DNA from 2 places in the Sneathiella limimaris genome. Region 1 is predicted to be linked to the other one. Evidence: riboswitches for the same ligand, from Rfam matches in the RefSeq annotation. Region 1 holds a riboswitch; the other holds the start of a gene.

The links. A riboswitch is a leader RNA that binds a small molecule or an ion and turns the genes downstream of it on or off. The one in region 1 is predicted to bind glycine.
Region 2: another riboswitch for glycine. It lies ahead of HH301_RS15740 (L-serine ammonia-lyase); the one in region 1 lies ahead of gcvT (glycine cleavage system aminomethyltransferase GcvT).

Annotation. Positions count from the first base shown of each region.
Region 1 is NZ_JABBYJ010000001.1:1,378,416-1,385,840, reverse strand. It holds gene gcvPB (aminomethyl-transferring glycine dehydrogenase subunit GcvPB) at 1-1,171, opposite strand, end outside; gene gcvPA (aminomethyl-transferring glycine dehydrogenase subunit GcvPA) at 1,161-2,510, opposite strand; gene gcvH (glycine cleavage system protein GcvH) at 2,510-2,884, opposite strand; gene gcvT (glycine cleavage system aminomethyltransferase GcvT) at 2,911-4,023, opposite strand; glycine riboswitch at 4,084-4,174, opposite strand; glycine riboswitch at 4,178-4,264, opposite strand; gene HH301_RS06700 (PAS domain-containing protein) at 4,484-5,008, shown strand; gene HH301_RS06695 (methyl-accepting chemotaxis protein) at 5,086-6,402, shown strand; gene HH301_RS06690 (hypothetical protein) at 6,469-7,020, opposite strand; gene ispH (4-hydroxy-3-methylbut-2-enyl diphosphate reductase) at 7,220-7,425, shown strand, end outside.
Region 2 is NZ_JABBYJ010000003.1:4,251-11,675, reverse strand. It holds gene speE (polyamine aminopropyltransferase) at 1-637, shown strand, start outside; gene HH301_RS15740 (L-serine ammonia-lyase) at 641-2,116, opposite strand; glycine riboswitch at 2,257-2,344, opposite strand; gene HH301_RS15735 (alanine racemase) at 2,470-3,609, opposite strand; gene HH301_RS15730 (glycosyltransferase) at 3,718-4,890, shown strand; gene HH301_RS15725 (hypothetical protein) at 4,934-5,284, opposite strand; gene HH301_RS15720 (acyl-CoA dehydrogenase family protein) at 6,225-7,424, opposite strand.

The sequences.
Region 1 (7,425 bases):
CCCGAACATAGTTGGCGTTCAGAACTGCATCCTCAGCAATCTGGCGAAGGCCATCTGATCCATGGCTCAGCATATACGCCATAGCCCGGATAAACATACCCATCTGTCCATGGAAAGTCTTCATCCGGCCAAAGCTTGCCGTGGCATCGCCGCTGACATGCTCCTGTAGCCCATAGCCATCCTTGCCATTGACGACATAGGGAACCGGCGCAAAGTCAGCCAATGCCTCAGAGAGTACAACAGGACCAGAACCCGGTCCGCCGCCGCCATGAGGCGTGGAAAAGGTTTTGTGCAGGTTGATATGCATGGCATCCACACCCAGGTCACCCGGCCGTGTCCGGCCCAGAATGGCGTTGAGGTTGGCACCATCGCAATAGAAGTACCCACCGGCAGCGTGAACCAAATCTGCGATTTTCTTGATGTCATTTTCAAAAAGACCACAAGTGTTCGGGTTGGTCAGCATGACACCCGCAACATCAGGTCCGAGGGCAGCTTCAAATGCCTCCAGATCCATCCGGCCGTCTGCACGGGCAGGCACTGATTCTACCTTATACCCACAAAGAGCAGCCGTTGCCGGGTTGGTGCCATGAGCTGATTCAGGGACCAGAATACGGGTCCGGCTTTCGCCCTTGGCATCATGAGCGGCCCGGATTGCCATCACACCGCAGAGTTCCCCATGGGCGCCCGCGGCAGGTGACATGGCAACGGCAGGCATGCCGGTGATGGTCTTTAGCCAATGGCCAAGATCATCAATCAGTTCCAGCGCCCCCTGAACGGTGCTGACAGGCTGCATAGGATGAATATCCCCAAGACCTTTCATGCGTGCCGCTTTTTCGTTAATGCGGGGGTTGTGCTTCATGGTGCAGGAGCCAAGCGGATAGAACCCGGCATCAATAGAATAATTCTGGCGGCTCAGACGCACGTAATGGCGAAGGACCTGAGGTTCCGACAGATCTGGCAATTCAGGATCTTCGGGGCGTTCAAGTCCACCAAGGCGGTTCTTCACCTTCTTAGGCGCACGCAGGTCAACTCCAACGCGTCCCTTGACCCCTTGCTCAAAAATCAGTGGCGTTTCGAGGTTGAGGGCTTTGTTACCTGTAAAGGTCCCATCCAGATCCACATTGCCAGAAGTGCCTTCAGGCCGGGTTGGACGTCCAACATTATTCAGCATTGGCGATCTCCTTCAGTGCGGCAACCAACTGGTCCACTTCTTCATCTGTATTCGTCTCTGTCACCGTAACCAGCAGCAGATTTTCAAAAGCAGCTTCACCCGGAATCAGACGGGAAACAGGGACGCCGCCCAGAATTCCCTTATCAGCAAGTGCCTCAACCGCTTTCTCAGCAGAGCCCGGCAGCTTGACCGTGAATTCATTGAAAAAACTGTCATTGAGAATTTCAAGGCCAGCAGCTTCCAGCTTTTCAGCCGCCGTGACGGCTTCGCCGTGGTTGATCTCAGCCAGTTGTTTAAAGCCAGATTGACCAAGGAGGCTCATGTGAATACTGAAAGCCAGTGAACAGAGACCAGCGTTGGTACAAATGTTACTGGTCGCTTTTTCCCGGCGGATATGCTGCTCCCGCGTTGACAGGGTCAACACAAAGCCACGGTTGCCTTCCTGGTCAACCGTTTCACCGCACAGACGGCCGGGCATCTGCCGCACATATTTCTGGCGCGTTGCAAAAAGACCGACATACGGTCCACCGTAGGACAGGGCCACACCAATGGACTGGCCTTCGCCCACAACGATATCGGCGCCCATTTCCCCAGGTGATTTCACCAGACCGAGGGAGACGATTTCTGTGACCACAACGACCAGAAGTGCACCCACTTCATGACATTTATCGGCAAGATCGCTCAAGTCCTGGAGGCGACCAAAGAAATCCGGGTTCTGAACCACAACACAAGCAATATCTTTATCCAGGTTGGCAGTCAGATCTTCGACACCATCCAGCACAGGCGCATCAGACGCGACTTCAAACTCGGTGAACTGAACGGTTGTTTCTGTCACTTCCCGGTAATGGGGATGAAGGTTACCGGAGAGAATAGCCTTTTTCCGACGGGTCGCCCGGCAAGCCATCAGAACAGCTTCTGCGCAGGCTGTTGCCCCATCATACATAGAGGCGTTTGCCACATCCATACCAGTGATCATGGCCACTTGTGTTTGAAATTCAAACAGGGCTTGCAAGGTTCCCTGACTGATTTCCGGCTGGTAAGGCGTGTAGGCGGTTAAAAACTCAGACCGCTGGATCAGGTGATCCACAACAGAAGGAACATGGTGGCGATAAGCCCCTGCCCCAAGGAAACACGGATTTTCAGATGGCGACAGGTTCTTCAGGCCATAAGCCTGCATTTTTCTGTCCACATCCATTTCTGGTGCATGGGTCGGCAGATCCAGAAGCCCTTTCAGGCGGGCTTCTTCAGGGATATCAGCGAAGAGATCATCAACAGATCCCACACCAACCTTTTTCAGCATTTCCGCACGATCCTCGGCGGTATGCGGCATATATCTCATTAGCCAAGACCTTCCACATATTCTTTATACTCATCGGCACTCATCAGCTCGTCCAGCTCTCCGGCATCGGAGATTTTAAGCTTTGCGAACCAACCGCTGCCTTCTGCATCTTCATTGACAAGAGACGGGTTGTCTTCAAGCTCGGAATTGACCTCAACCACTTCACCGCTCACCGGTGTGTAGACGTCTGAAGCCGCTTTCACGCTTTCAACAACAGCCAGGCTGTCAGATTTACCAAGAGATTGATCCATTTCAGGCACTTCAACGAAGACAACGTCGCCAAGCTGTTCCTGTGCATAGACGCTAATGCCGATAGTTGCGACATCGCCGTCAACGGTTACCCATTCATGATCTTTGGTATATTTGATGCTCATTACTCTTTTCCCCTAAAAACCGGCCCTCAGCCGCGATAATAACGTTGCTCAACAAATGGCATTTTAACAACTTTTGCCGCCCTTGGCTTCCCGCGGACGATCAATTGAATTTCAGTTCCCACAGACGACAGTTCCAGCGGAACATATCCCATGGCGATGGGGGCCTGCAGACTTGGTGCAAAACCGCCTGAGGTCACCTCTCCGATCACATTGCCGTCCAGGTCAGCAATCTCAGTATGCTCCCGAGCAGGGGCTCGACCTTCTGGCAAGATCCCGACACGCTTCATTTTCGGCTTATTGGCAATTTCTGCCAAAATAATGTCAGCTCCTGGAAAGCCCCCCTCTTCGCGGCGCCGTTTCCCGATCGCCCAGAGGAGCCCTGCAGATACAGGTGTTGTTTCAGTTGTCAGGTCATGACCGTAAAGGCATAGCCCCGCCTCTAAACGCAAGCTGTCCCGAGCGCCCAATCCGATCGGAGCAACTTCAGTTTCGCTCAACAATTTCCGACAGAGCACATCAGCAGCGGCATTCGGAATTGAAATTTCGTATCCATCTTCGCCCGTATAGCCGGACCGGGTTACAAAGCAAGGGAAGCCCCCAATTTCCATTTCCTGGTAGGTCATGAACGGCATCGTTGCGACATCTGGATTGTAGCGGGCCAGCACTTCGGCAGCTTTAGGTCCCTGCAAGGCAACCAGAGCCCGATCTTCCAGCACCTCAACAGTGACCTCACCGGAAAGAGCTGATTTGAAATGCGCAATATCCTGATCCTTACACGCAGCGTTCACCACGACAAATAGCTCTCGCGCACTTCGGCGAGTGATGATCAGATCGTCAAGGATACCGCCTGCTTCGTTCGTCAGGAAGCTGTATCGCATTTCCCCATCTTTCAGGGACTGGATATCGCCTGGAACCAGTTTCTCAATAGCGGCAGCGGGATCATCACCGCGGATAACAACCTGGCCCATATGGGAGACATCAAACAGTCCGGCAGATTCGCGGGTCTGCAGATGCTCTTTCATAATGCCATCAGAATACTGAACCGGCATATCATAACCGGCAAACGGAACCATTTTTGCACCCAATTCCAAGTGCAAGTCATGGAGAATAGTTTGTTTTATTTCAGAAATGTCGCCCATCTCTCTCTCAGTCCGCAAAGGAGTCTAAAAGCTCCCGCAAAACTGCTGCAGGAACACCCCCTCTGTCTTATGGACCTGAGAGATTTGACAGAATCTAGAGGATCCTGCTTACCCCTTCGGTGAAATCGATTACTCGATCTGCTTTCCAGAGTTTCATCCCCCTGCGGTCCGGGTGCCTGAGAGTTTCCGGGGCGGTTGCTCCTTCGGCGTCAGGCTAACCTGACTCTCCCGCAGGGATCTTCTGTATGAATGAGGAAAGATCATAGGCATGCTTTCCTTTCTGTCAAACATCTTTAGGGTCAATGTTTCGATTTACTGCCCTAGGTTAATTAATACTGTGCTTTTTCTTCGTTTGTTTTGAATCTCGGTCTAGCGCTTACTTTGTATTAACCAATTTCAGTAATGATGCATGTCAAACGATATATACCTCCACAGTAAAACAAATCTACGGTGCCATTTAATGAGACCCTCAGTCACCCCCACAGGAACCGAAAGAGTTCTTCATACAAAAGAAATTATCGTCAGTAAGACAGATCTGACCGGTAAAATCACTTATGCTAACAAGCAGTTCCTTGAAATTTCAGGATATAGTGAGGACGAAGTCCTTGGGGTTCAGCATAACTGTATCCGGCACCCGGATATGCCTCGCTCTATATTTCAGTTTCTCTGGGATCGGTTAAAGTCCGGGAACGAGGTGTTCGCCTACGTGATCAATCTTTGTAAAGAAGGCGATCATTATTGGGTGTTGGCACATGTCACCCCGTCCATGGACGAAAGTGGAAATGTCCTTGGATATCATTCAAACCGACGGGCTGTGAACCCAGAGGTTGTAAAGAATGTCATTGCCCCAGTTTATGCACAACTGAAACAAGTTGAGAATGCTGCCAGTTCCCCAAAGCAGGGACTGGCTGACAGCATGGAGGTCCTCAAAGCTTTCATCGCCGAAAAAGGAGGAAACTACGACCGCTGGATCTTCTCTTTATAGGAGCCGGCTTTCTTGAAGCAGATCATATGATCAACCCAAGACAAGTTTCCATTGGACTTTGAAAGACTGTTACCGACATGACTATTACTACAATTGCCCTAATCGTTATTGCCTTCCTAATCCCAGCAGGGGTCGCCCTGTTCTATCGCTCTAAAGCTGTTAAAGCTGCCAAAGAGCGGGACAATATGCTTCTTATGCTGGAATCAAGAGCGTCTGACTATGATGCCACTTCCGCAGTCGCATCTGGTACCGGCAGCATACTTGAGGAACTTTCCAGAACCGCAGAGGTCTGCAAAACTATATCCGAGGGGAATTTTGAGGCCCGGATCCTTAATATTGATCCGAGTGGCCCACTCGCCAACTTGCAGTGGTCTGTCAACGAACTGGTAGACCGCATTGACGCCTTCATGCGCGAGGCTGAAGCCTCCATGCAGCATGTAGTTGACCAGAAATACTACCGGAAAATCCTTGAATTCGATATGTCCGGATCTTTCAAGAAAACAGCTAACCGGATCAACGCCTGCACAACGTCTTTCGATGAGCGAACCAAACAGTTCGAGACAGTTATCCTGCAGTTCGAACAACAAATTGGTTCTGTTGCACATGCAATCTCAGAAAGCTCAAGAACCGTTCAAGGATCTGCCCACAACCTTTCAGATAATGCGGGTAGCACTGCGGATCAGGCAAAACGGGTTAGCACTGCGGCCCATAGTGCTTCTCAAGCGGTACAGACAGTGGCAAGTTCTGCAGAAGAAATGGCAGCCTCCATTCAGGAAATCGGCCGCCAGATCCAGCATTCCATGAACAATACCAATACTGCACGTGAAACAGCGCAAAGCGGCAATATCAAGATTAAAGGCCTTGCTGATGCTGCCCAGTCTATCGGTGAAGTGGTCAAACTGATTGAAGATATCGCCAGCCAGACTAACCTTCTCGCACTGAATGCGACAATTGAGGCTGCTCGTGCAGGTGATGCCGGCAAAGGCTTCGCCGTTGTTGCCAATGAAGTGAAAAACCTGGCGAACCAGACAGCTAAAGCGACAGAAGACATCAGTCGCCAGATCGTTGACATTCAGGCAGCGACCACTGATGCGGTTCAATCCATGGATACAATCAACGCATCTATCGAAGACATCAACAACGCGGTTCAGACCATTGCCACCGCGGTTGATGAGCAAAGCACTGCAACGAGGGAAATTTCACAAAGCGTTCTGAGCGCTTCCAACAACACTGAGGAAGTCTCCCAGAATATTGCAAGTGTCGAAAGTTCAGCAGATCAGACATCGTCCACTAGCAATGCCTTGTTACAGGAAGCCACAGGCCTTCAGAACAAATCCGAAGAGCTGGAACACAATGTGGCAGGCTTCCTCTCTCAGGTTCGAAAAGTCGTTTGATAGAGCCAAACCAACAGCAAAAAAACCCGCCGAAAGGCGGGTTTTTTATTGCTTAATGAATAAGTCTTAGCGGATTGTCTTCCGGTTATATTCCAGCTGTTCACCTGATAACTGGAACCCAATTACAATGGCATAGTCCGCACCTGTGCGGCCGCTCAAGATCGGGATCCGCTGGATCATTTCTTCCTGAACCGCACCGCGCTTCTGGCCCGCTGGAATTTGAATAGTCGTATCGAATACCTTCTTACTAAGAACTTTCTTGTCGCGATCGGCAATCGCCACAAAGAAAGGAACAGTTGGTGTTTCCGTATTCGCCGCGGGTCCTTTCACGACAGAGACCTGCAACAGCAGTTCAGCAACAACTAGCGCATCATCATCTTCATAAACGCATTCACCACCAATAGGCTCGATCACACCCTCAAAGGTAACGTCTACCAGGTCTCGCCCGGGGCCTTCTCTGAAAATAGTAATATTTTCCGCACCTGGCAAAACGGTCACATTCGGACATGGCAGAGGTGCTTGATCTGACCCAAACAGGTCTGTCGAAAAATTGCCCCCACAGGCTGATACAAACAAAGGTCCCATCAGGACAGCAAATGTTCTGAGCGTCTTTTTCATGACAGGTTGATCTGCCCTTTCATCTGATGGTTGCCCCTTGATCTGATTTATGTGACAACACTGGTAATCATCGGGGTTTTGATATACTAATTCGCCGAATTTAGGATGGTCTCATTTATTTAGCAACCCGGCTCTTGCCAAAGTCGCAGATAGAACCATCTACCGTTGCATTTTTGGGAACAACCCAGGTTTTGTGAACATGTCAGTACCGGAAAAAAAGCTTCTTCTAGCGGCCCCTCGTGGGTTCTGTGCCGGCGTAGACCGGGCAATCCAGATTGTTGAAAAAACACTGGAAAAATACGGGGCTCCCGTCTACGTCCGTCATGAGATCGTTCATAACCGCTACGTAGTGGAAAATCTTGAGCAAAAAGGCGCCGTTTTTGTTGATGAGCTGAACGAAGTTCC
Region 2 (7,425 bases), on a different contig from region 1:
GAAAGTGGAAAGGGTCCTCATCATCGGTGGTGGAGATGGCGGTGCAGCTTGCCAAGTGCTGAAGCATAAGACCGTTAAAGCTACTCTAGTTGATATTGACCGAACAGTTATTGATCTATCAGCTAAATACATGCCGACGGTCAGTGATGGTGCTTTTGATGACCCCCGCCTTGAGATTATCGTGGCGGATGGCTGCCAATTTGTGAAGGATACGGATCAGAAATGGGACGTGATCATTATTGACTCCACAGACCCTCACGGTCCGGGTGAAGTTCTGTACTCAGCCGAGTTTTATGCAGATTGTAAAACCTGCCTGACTGATGGTGGTGTGATTGTGACTCAAAATGGGGTTCCTTTTGTGCAAGGAGAGGAACTTCGCAATAGCTATGACCGGTTGGGTGCCCTGTTTGCAGATGTGAGTTTCTACATGGCCGCAATTCCCAGCTATGTTGGTGGCGCACTTGCTTTTGGCTGGGCAACGGATAATAAGGATCTTAGAAAAATCGAAACCGGTAAATTAGCGGAAAGATTTTTGGATGCGGATATAGAAACGGGATACTACAGTCCAGAAATTCATCAGGCTGCTTTCGTGCTTCCCTATTTCGTTCAAAAAATTCTTACGGCCGAAAAAGATTAGACGCTAGCACTCCACGACGTTTACGGCGAGCCCACCTTGAGAGGTCTCTTTATACTTGCTGAGCATGTCTATTCCGGTTTGCCGCATTGTTTCGATCACTTCATCAAGAGACACGACATGTGTTCCATCCCCCGCTAGTGCCAAGCGCGCAGCATTAATAGCTTTCATTGCGCCCATGGTGTTTCTTTCAATACACGGTATCTGGACCAGGCCACCGATTGGATCACAGGTCAAACCTAAGTTATGTTCCATGCCGATTTCAGCCGCATTCTCGACCTGCTCATTGGTGCCGCCAAGTACAGCCGTCAATGCACCTGCCGCCATGGAACAGGCTACACCAACTTCCCCCTGGCATCCAACTTCAGCTGCAGAAATTGAGGCCCGTTTTTTATAAATTGAGCCGATCGCAGCCGCAGTTAAAAGGAAGTTACGGGTACCGTCTTCTGTGACGCCGGGGCAAAATCGTTGGTAATATTTAAGCACGGCGGGGATAACGCCAGCCGCCCCATTGGTTGGTGCTGTAACAACACGGCCGCCGGCCGCGTTTTCCTCGTTCACAGCTAACGCATAGAGGTTGACCCAATCTAATACAGTTAGCGGATCTCGTGAGGCCCGTTCAGGGTTTGCCATGAGCTCTTTGTAAAGAGACGATGCGCGCCTTTTGACATCCAGCCCGCCAGGCAAAATGCCTTCAGTGTCGCACCCTCTCTGAATGCAGTTGATCATTGCCGAAGATACACGATCTAGAAACTCGTTTGTCTCATCTTCACTGCGCCAAGCGGTTTCATTTTCTTTCATGATCTCTGCTATGGTCAGATTTTTTTCTTTCCCGATTTTCAAAAGCTCAGCGGCTGAAGTGAACGGATGGGGGAGTTGAATGTTGTGGCCGCGAGTTTCGGATCTATCTCCTTCATCATGAGAGACCACATATCCGCCACCTACAGAGAAATAGTCTTTCTCTGCGAGCAGTTCGCCAGCCTCTGAATAGGCATAAAAGCGCATTCCATTTGAATGTTCTTCCAGAATTTGATCTTTCAGGAAGAGAAGGTGATCCGCTTCGTAAAAGGTAATTTCTTTCTGGCCACCCAAAGGGAGCAGATGATTGGTGCGAATTGCATTGATTTTGGTATCAATGCTCTCAGGATCAATTTTTGAAGGTGCTTCACCACTCAATCCAAGAAGAATGGCGATATCCGTCCCATGGCCATGACCGGTTAAGGCGAGAGAGCCGTAGAGTTCAACGATAATGCGCGAACAATCGTTTATCAGGTTTGATGCAATTAATAGATCAGCGAAGCGTCTGCCCGCGCGCATAGGTCCGACTGTGTGGGAAGATGACGGACCTATTCCTATTGTGTAAAGATCAGTAACACTGATATTGACTTCAAGCTGAGAGGTTGGAACCGGTGTTGGATCCCGGAACTGTCTTGGTACAACGGGTGTTACATTTCCAAGGCCAGTTTTTTTAATCTTCGTCATCAAGGCATCCCTTCCAGCTCGCAGCACGATATGTGCTTCGGTTTAGATGCCCCCTCTGTCCATGGACCTGAAAGATTACCGGCGAGCCGGGTACCTCTTCGGTGGAGCTTATTCCCATAAAGCTCTCTCTCCAGAGTCCTGAATTCCTGGCCGTACATTTGCCTGAGAGTTTCCGGGGCGGTTGCTCCTTCGGCGCCGGATCAAACCGGTCTCTCCCACCAGAAATATGCAGGTTGTCAATTATTGACTTTGCATCAGGCTATGCATCCCCTCGGAAGCAGTCAAGTGAATATAACTCGAAGAGCTGGGGCCTTTCGCTCCAGAAACGACACTTCAGTGTCGCGATGCGAAAACTACCATCCGTTACATCTTGTCCAATAATCCACAATTTTCTGGTCAGACCCTAGCACATGATAGCCTGGATAGGCCGCTGCTGTAATGCAGGCGTGGTTAGGAAGAATGCGTAATTGATGCCCAATAGGTAAATCGTCAAATGATACTGATGTAAAGTCCAAGGAAATAAGGCCATGCTCCTGATTGCAGCTGGTCACAAATAAATCCGGGAACGGGACACCTGTTTTTCCATCACATACCAAACCAAAATGGACATTCCCATGACGGTTTGGTTTTCCGGGGTCTGCAGATAACGCAAGACTTCCTGCATCGATCAAAACCCTGTTTTCTGATCTATTATGACTGATCACAGTGGCAAGAACGCTGACAGCAATGTCTGACACCTCGCAGACATTTAGCGCTTCCATAACCATGTCTTGAAACACAAACACGCCAACCCGGACTTCTGTTATTCCCTCCAGGTTTTCGGCGAAAGTAATAGAGGGGGTGGATCCCATACTGACAATTGAGCAGTCTATCCCGGCTGAACGGATTTGTGTTGCTGCTGTAACAACTGCGCTTCTCTCGATTTCAGCAAAGTCTTTAAGTTCTTCAATTGATTTTGCGGCGTAAGAGCCACCACCGTGGGTCATCACACCTGCAAAGGACAAGCCTTTCATTTGAGTTAGTAGCTGAGCCAGATCTATAATCTTTGGATCGGTTGGTTTGAGGCCCGCCCGCTTGCCATCACAGTCGATTTCAATGAGGCAAGGGAATGAGCATTGGAGTTCTTGGCAAACTGCCTCAGTGGTTTTTGCACCTTCCAGATCACTTGTGATTAGAACTATATTCGCCCCCTTATCCTGAAGGGCTTTAAGTCGTCGTAACTTATTGGGGACAATTGAAACGGCGTAGAGAATATCTCGATATCCGCCGTCGAAAAAATACTCTGCCTCAGTTACTGTTGAAACAGTAATAGGCGTATCGTCGCCGGGCTCAGCAACGAGCCGAGCGACATCCATAGATTTACAGGTTTTCAGATGTGGCCGCAGCGAAACTCCCATTGGCTCGATTTTCCGTTGCATTCGTTGGATATTTTGCTTTGTTTTTTCCAGGTCCAACAGAAGGGTTGGACTTTCCAATTCAGTCAGGTTCTTCATATTACATAACTTTCTCGGCTTTGGAGGTCTCTTGCTTTTCCCGATAATCAATGATTGAATCTCTTCGGTAAAGTCTTTGACTTAACTGGGCAAGAATTTGGGGGCATTTTGGGATTAGTTCTGTTTGGATCAGAGTTTGGCGCAAATTTGGGCCATGTATATCCGATGTTGCGATTGGCCGATCAGTTAGAAAGACAAGGGCATGAGATCGTTTTTGCTGTTCGAAACCTGGTTCAATCCAAAAAAGCGATTGGGGATAGGCCCTATAAAGTAGTTCAAGCTCCCTTCTGGAGTAACCCGACATCCGAAAAGATTAAGCATTTAGCAACGCCATCTTATGCAGATGTGATGGCGCGGCAAGGGTTCGGTTTCAGAGAGATTTTCGCTGCTTATCTAAGCGGTTGGTGTGATCTTATAGATTTTGTGAAACCAGATGTAATTATTGCTGATCATAGCCCAACGCTGAGCATGTCAGCCAGGGGCCGGTATCCGCTTATAAACATTGGAAACGGATTCACGCTTCCTCCTTCGCATCTTCCTGAATTTCCTGCAGTAATCGCAAAAGGGAAACCCATTGTTTCTCAGAAAGCATTGATGGATTCCCTTAATTCTGTCTTGAAAGAGAATGGATGCAAACAGTTGACTGTCTTGCCCGAAATTTTTGATGCTGACGGCCAGTTTGTGTGCACGGTCCCGCAATTAGATCCCTATGACCGTTTTCGGCAACAGCCTCAAGTCGGGCCGTTAGAGGAATGTCTAAAACCTGCTGCCTTTCCCTCTGAACCTCAAGTTTTTCTCTACATGGCCCATGAGGCTGGTAGGGATAACTTTATACTGGAGTCGCTAAAGTCCCTTCATGTTAAGGCAACGGTATATCTGCGAGATGCGGCCTCAGCTGTGCGTCAAAAGTATCAAAGCGATAAGATCACTATGCTTGATAGGCCTGGGGATCTCACGAAGATCTTGCCCAACAGTTCCTTGGTCATTCATTCAGGGGGCGCTGGTCTCTCGACCTCATGTTTGATGACAGGGCGGCCGCAAATCACGTTCCCCAATCATTCGGAAACCGCGTTAAACAGTTTCCTTATGGCTCGCCATGGCGTGGCGCTAGCAATTAAGCAAACGATAGAAAAAGCAAAGTTTACAAAACTTCTGGAAAAGGCATTGGTGAATGAGCAGGCTCGTGCGAATTCAAAGGGCGTGTCTGAGATGTTAGCGATGGGCAATTGGACACAAGGACGCCAAACTGTGATTGAGAAGGTTAACAGTCTTATGACCTGACGTATACGGTGGCGAACTGCCACCGTTGCCAAGCTCTGCTGATCTACTTAGTGCCGTATTTGAGAACCCAAAACGGAAGTAAGGCGGCCACTTCTTTGCTGCAGCCATCCAACTCGATTGCCATTTGTTTGCTCTTTAGATCGATACGGACTATGCGGCCTGCGAAGCGACAGATTTCTGGTGATTGATTAGGACCAAAAGTTCCAGACACATCGCTATCTAGATCTACACCCTTGATCAAACCGTCAATGAGCAGACCGTTTAGAGACCAGTTTACCGTCGTGTAATATGTTCCATCAATCTCTACCTGAAGGACTGGGTTGGAAACCCGATAGGAGTCCCGCTGCTCAAAACGATTTGGTACTGATTGGTTGAGTTGGGGTGTGTGAAGCACTTCTTCCTCCATGAATAAAATTACATGCCACACTCTTTGCAGTCTTCGTGCCAATCGTAGCCCGGTTGCATCATTTTCCTTTGTTTGTGCTGTCGGAAGTAGGTGAAACCTTTTGAACTCAAAGATTTGAGTGGGATTCTCTATCTCTGACCGATCGACGGAAACGATGCAGACGGATCTGTAACTAAAGTAACGTGGGTAAAAACTATCTTGATCTATCTAGGCCAATTTTGCCGCGCGGCAAGTTTATGCCGGTTAGATGTAAGTTGGGGAGGGCGAGAAATCAGAGTAAAAACATTCATGAATGATAGAATCAATGAAAAAGTACAGTTTTGCTGAGTTTTGGAATGTTGAGATACACTTTATTGTGGTGAAATAAGATTTCTTATCCCTCTTATATAGAAAAATTGACCAGATGGTTAGAAAATCAGGTTTGAATTTATTGGAAAATTTATAATTGGATTTGGGTAACTAAATGTATGAAAAATAGAGTGTTTCGGTAATTGAATTGCTTGAAGGGTTAAAAAATGATGAAATGTCAAAAATGACAATTTGTCATTTCGAAAAAACATTGTTAATATCGGAACCAGATCAACGAACTGGGCGGAAAGACTCGGGATTGGTCAAAACTGTCTCCTATTTCTCTTTGAGAGGAAACTGTCAGTGATTTGGAAGGTGTCTTGTTGCAAGACAGAGGCAAGCAGTCCGATGCCTTATCTTCCAAAAAGATCCGTAACTGTGCTGCATTATCAGCAGAACCTGTTTCCGGATTGAAATAATAAGATGCCAAGGCCTAGGCATAAATAAAAATAAAATGGCCTGACGATCTGGAAACCCTTGTCCACTAGGACAAGGGTTTTTTCTTTTATTGTTATTGTGCAGAATAAAAAAGGGCTCCGAAGAGCCCTTTTATCGGATCATGTTTTTGGAACAGAGGGTCTTATTGACCGTATCTTTGAATGATCTGTTTTCCAAGAGAGTTCATGTGAACCTGATCAGGTCCATCCGCAAAGCGAATGGTACGGGCGTAAGCGAACGCTTCTGCCAAAAATGTGTCTTGGCTAAGACCCATTGCACCGTGAGCCTGCATGGCTCTATCAATGACAGTCTGAGCCATAGTGGGAGCAACGATTTTAATCATGGCGATGATGTCTTTTGCATCTTTATAGGTACCGCGATCCATTTTCTCTGCTGCAGAGAAGGTGAGGAGACGGGCTTGCTCAATCTCGCATATAGATTTGGCAATATCTTCACGAATTGAGCCTTGCTCACTCAGCTTTTTGCCAAATGCGACGCGGCTTTCAACCCGCTGACACATGAGTTCGAGCGCACGTTGTGCACACCCAATCAGTCGCATGCAATGATGAATTCGACCAGGGCCTAACCTTCCCTGAGCGATGGCAAAACCGCCACCTTCTTCCCCAATTAGATTACTGACAGGAACGCGGACATCTTTAAAGTCTATTTCGGCATGCCCGTGAGGCGCGTCATCAGAGCCAAAAACTTTCATTGGACGAATAATGGTAACACCAGGTGTGTCTCTGGGAACAAGGATTTGGGATTGTTGTTGATGCCTAGCTGCATCAGGATTTGTTTTCCCCATGAGGATAAAGATTTTACATCTCGGATCGGGCGCACCACTGATCCACCATTTGCGACCGTTGATGACATATTCGTCACCATCACGAACAATAGAGCACTCAATATTGGTAGCATCAGATGAAGCCACAGCAGGTTCGGTCATTGCGAAGGCGGAGCGAATTTCACCGTTCAAAAGTGGAATAAGCCACTTTTCCTTTTGTTCCTCCGTACCGTAGCGCGCTAACACTTCCATATTTCCTGTGTCAGGTGCGCTACAGTTAAAGCATTCGGCTCCAATCTGTGAGCGTCCCATAAGTTCAGCGAGAGGCGCATATTCCCGATTGGTGAGGCCTGAGCCATACTCATCAAATTCAGCCAAAAAGAGATTCCAAAGGCCTTGGGATTTAGCTTTTTCTTTTAGCTCTTCCATAATTGGCGGGATGCTCCACCGATCACCGGAATTCTCAACATGATCATGGTACGCAGCTTCAGCTGCATAAACATGTTCATTCATAAAGGCTTCTACACGTAATTTTAGGTCTTCAGCTTTACTGCTCATC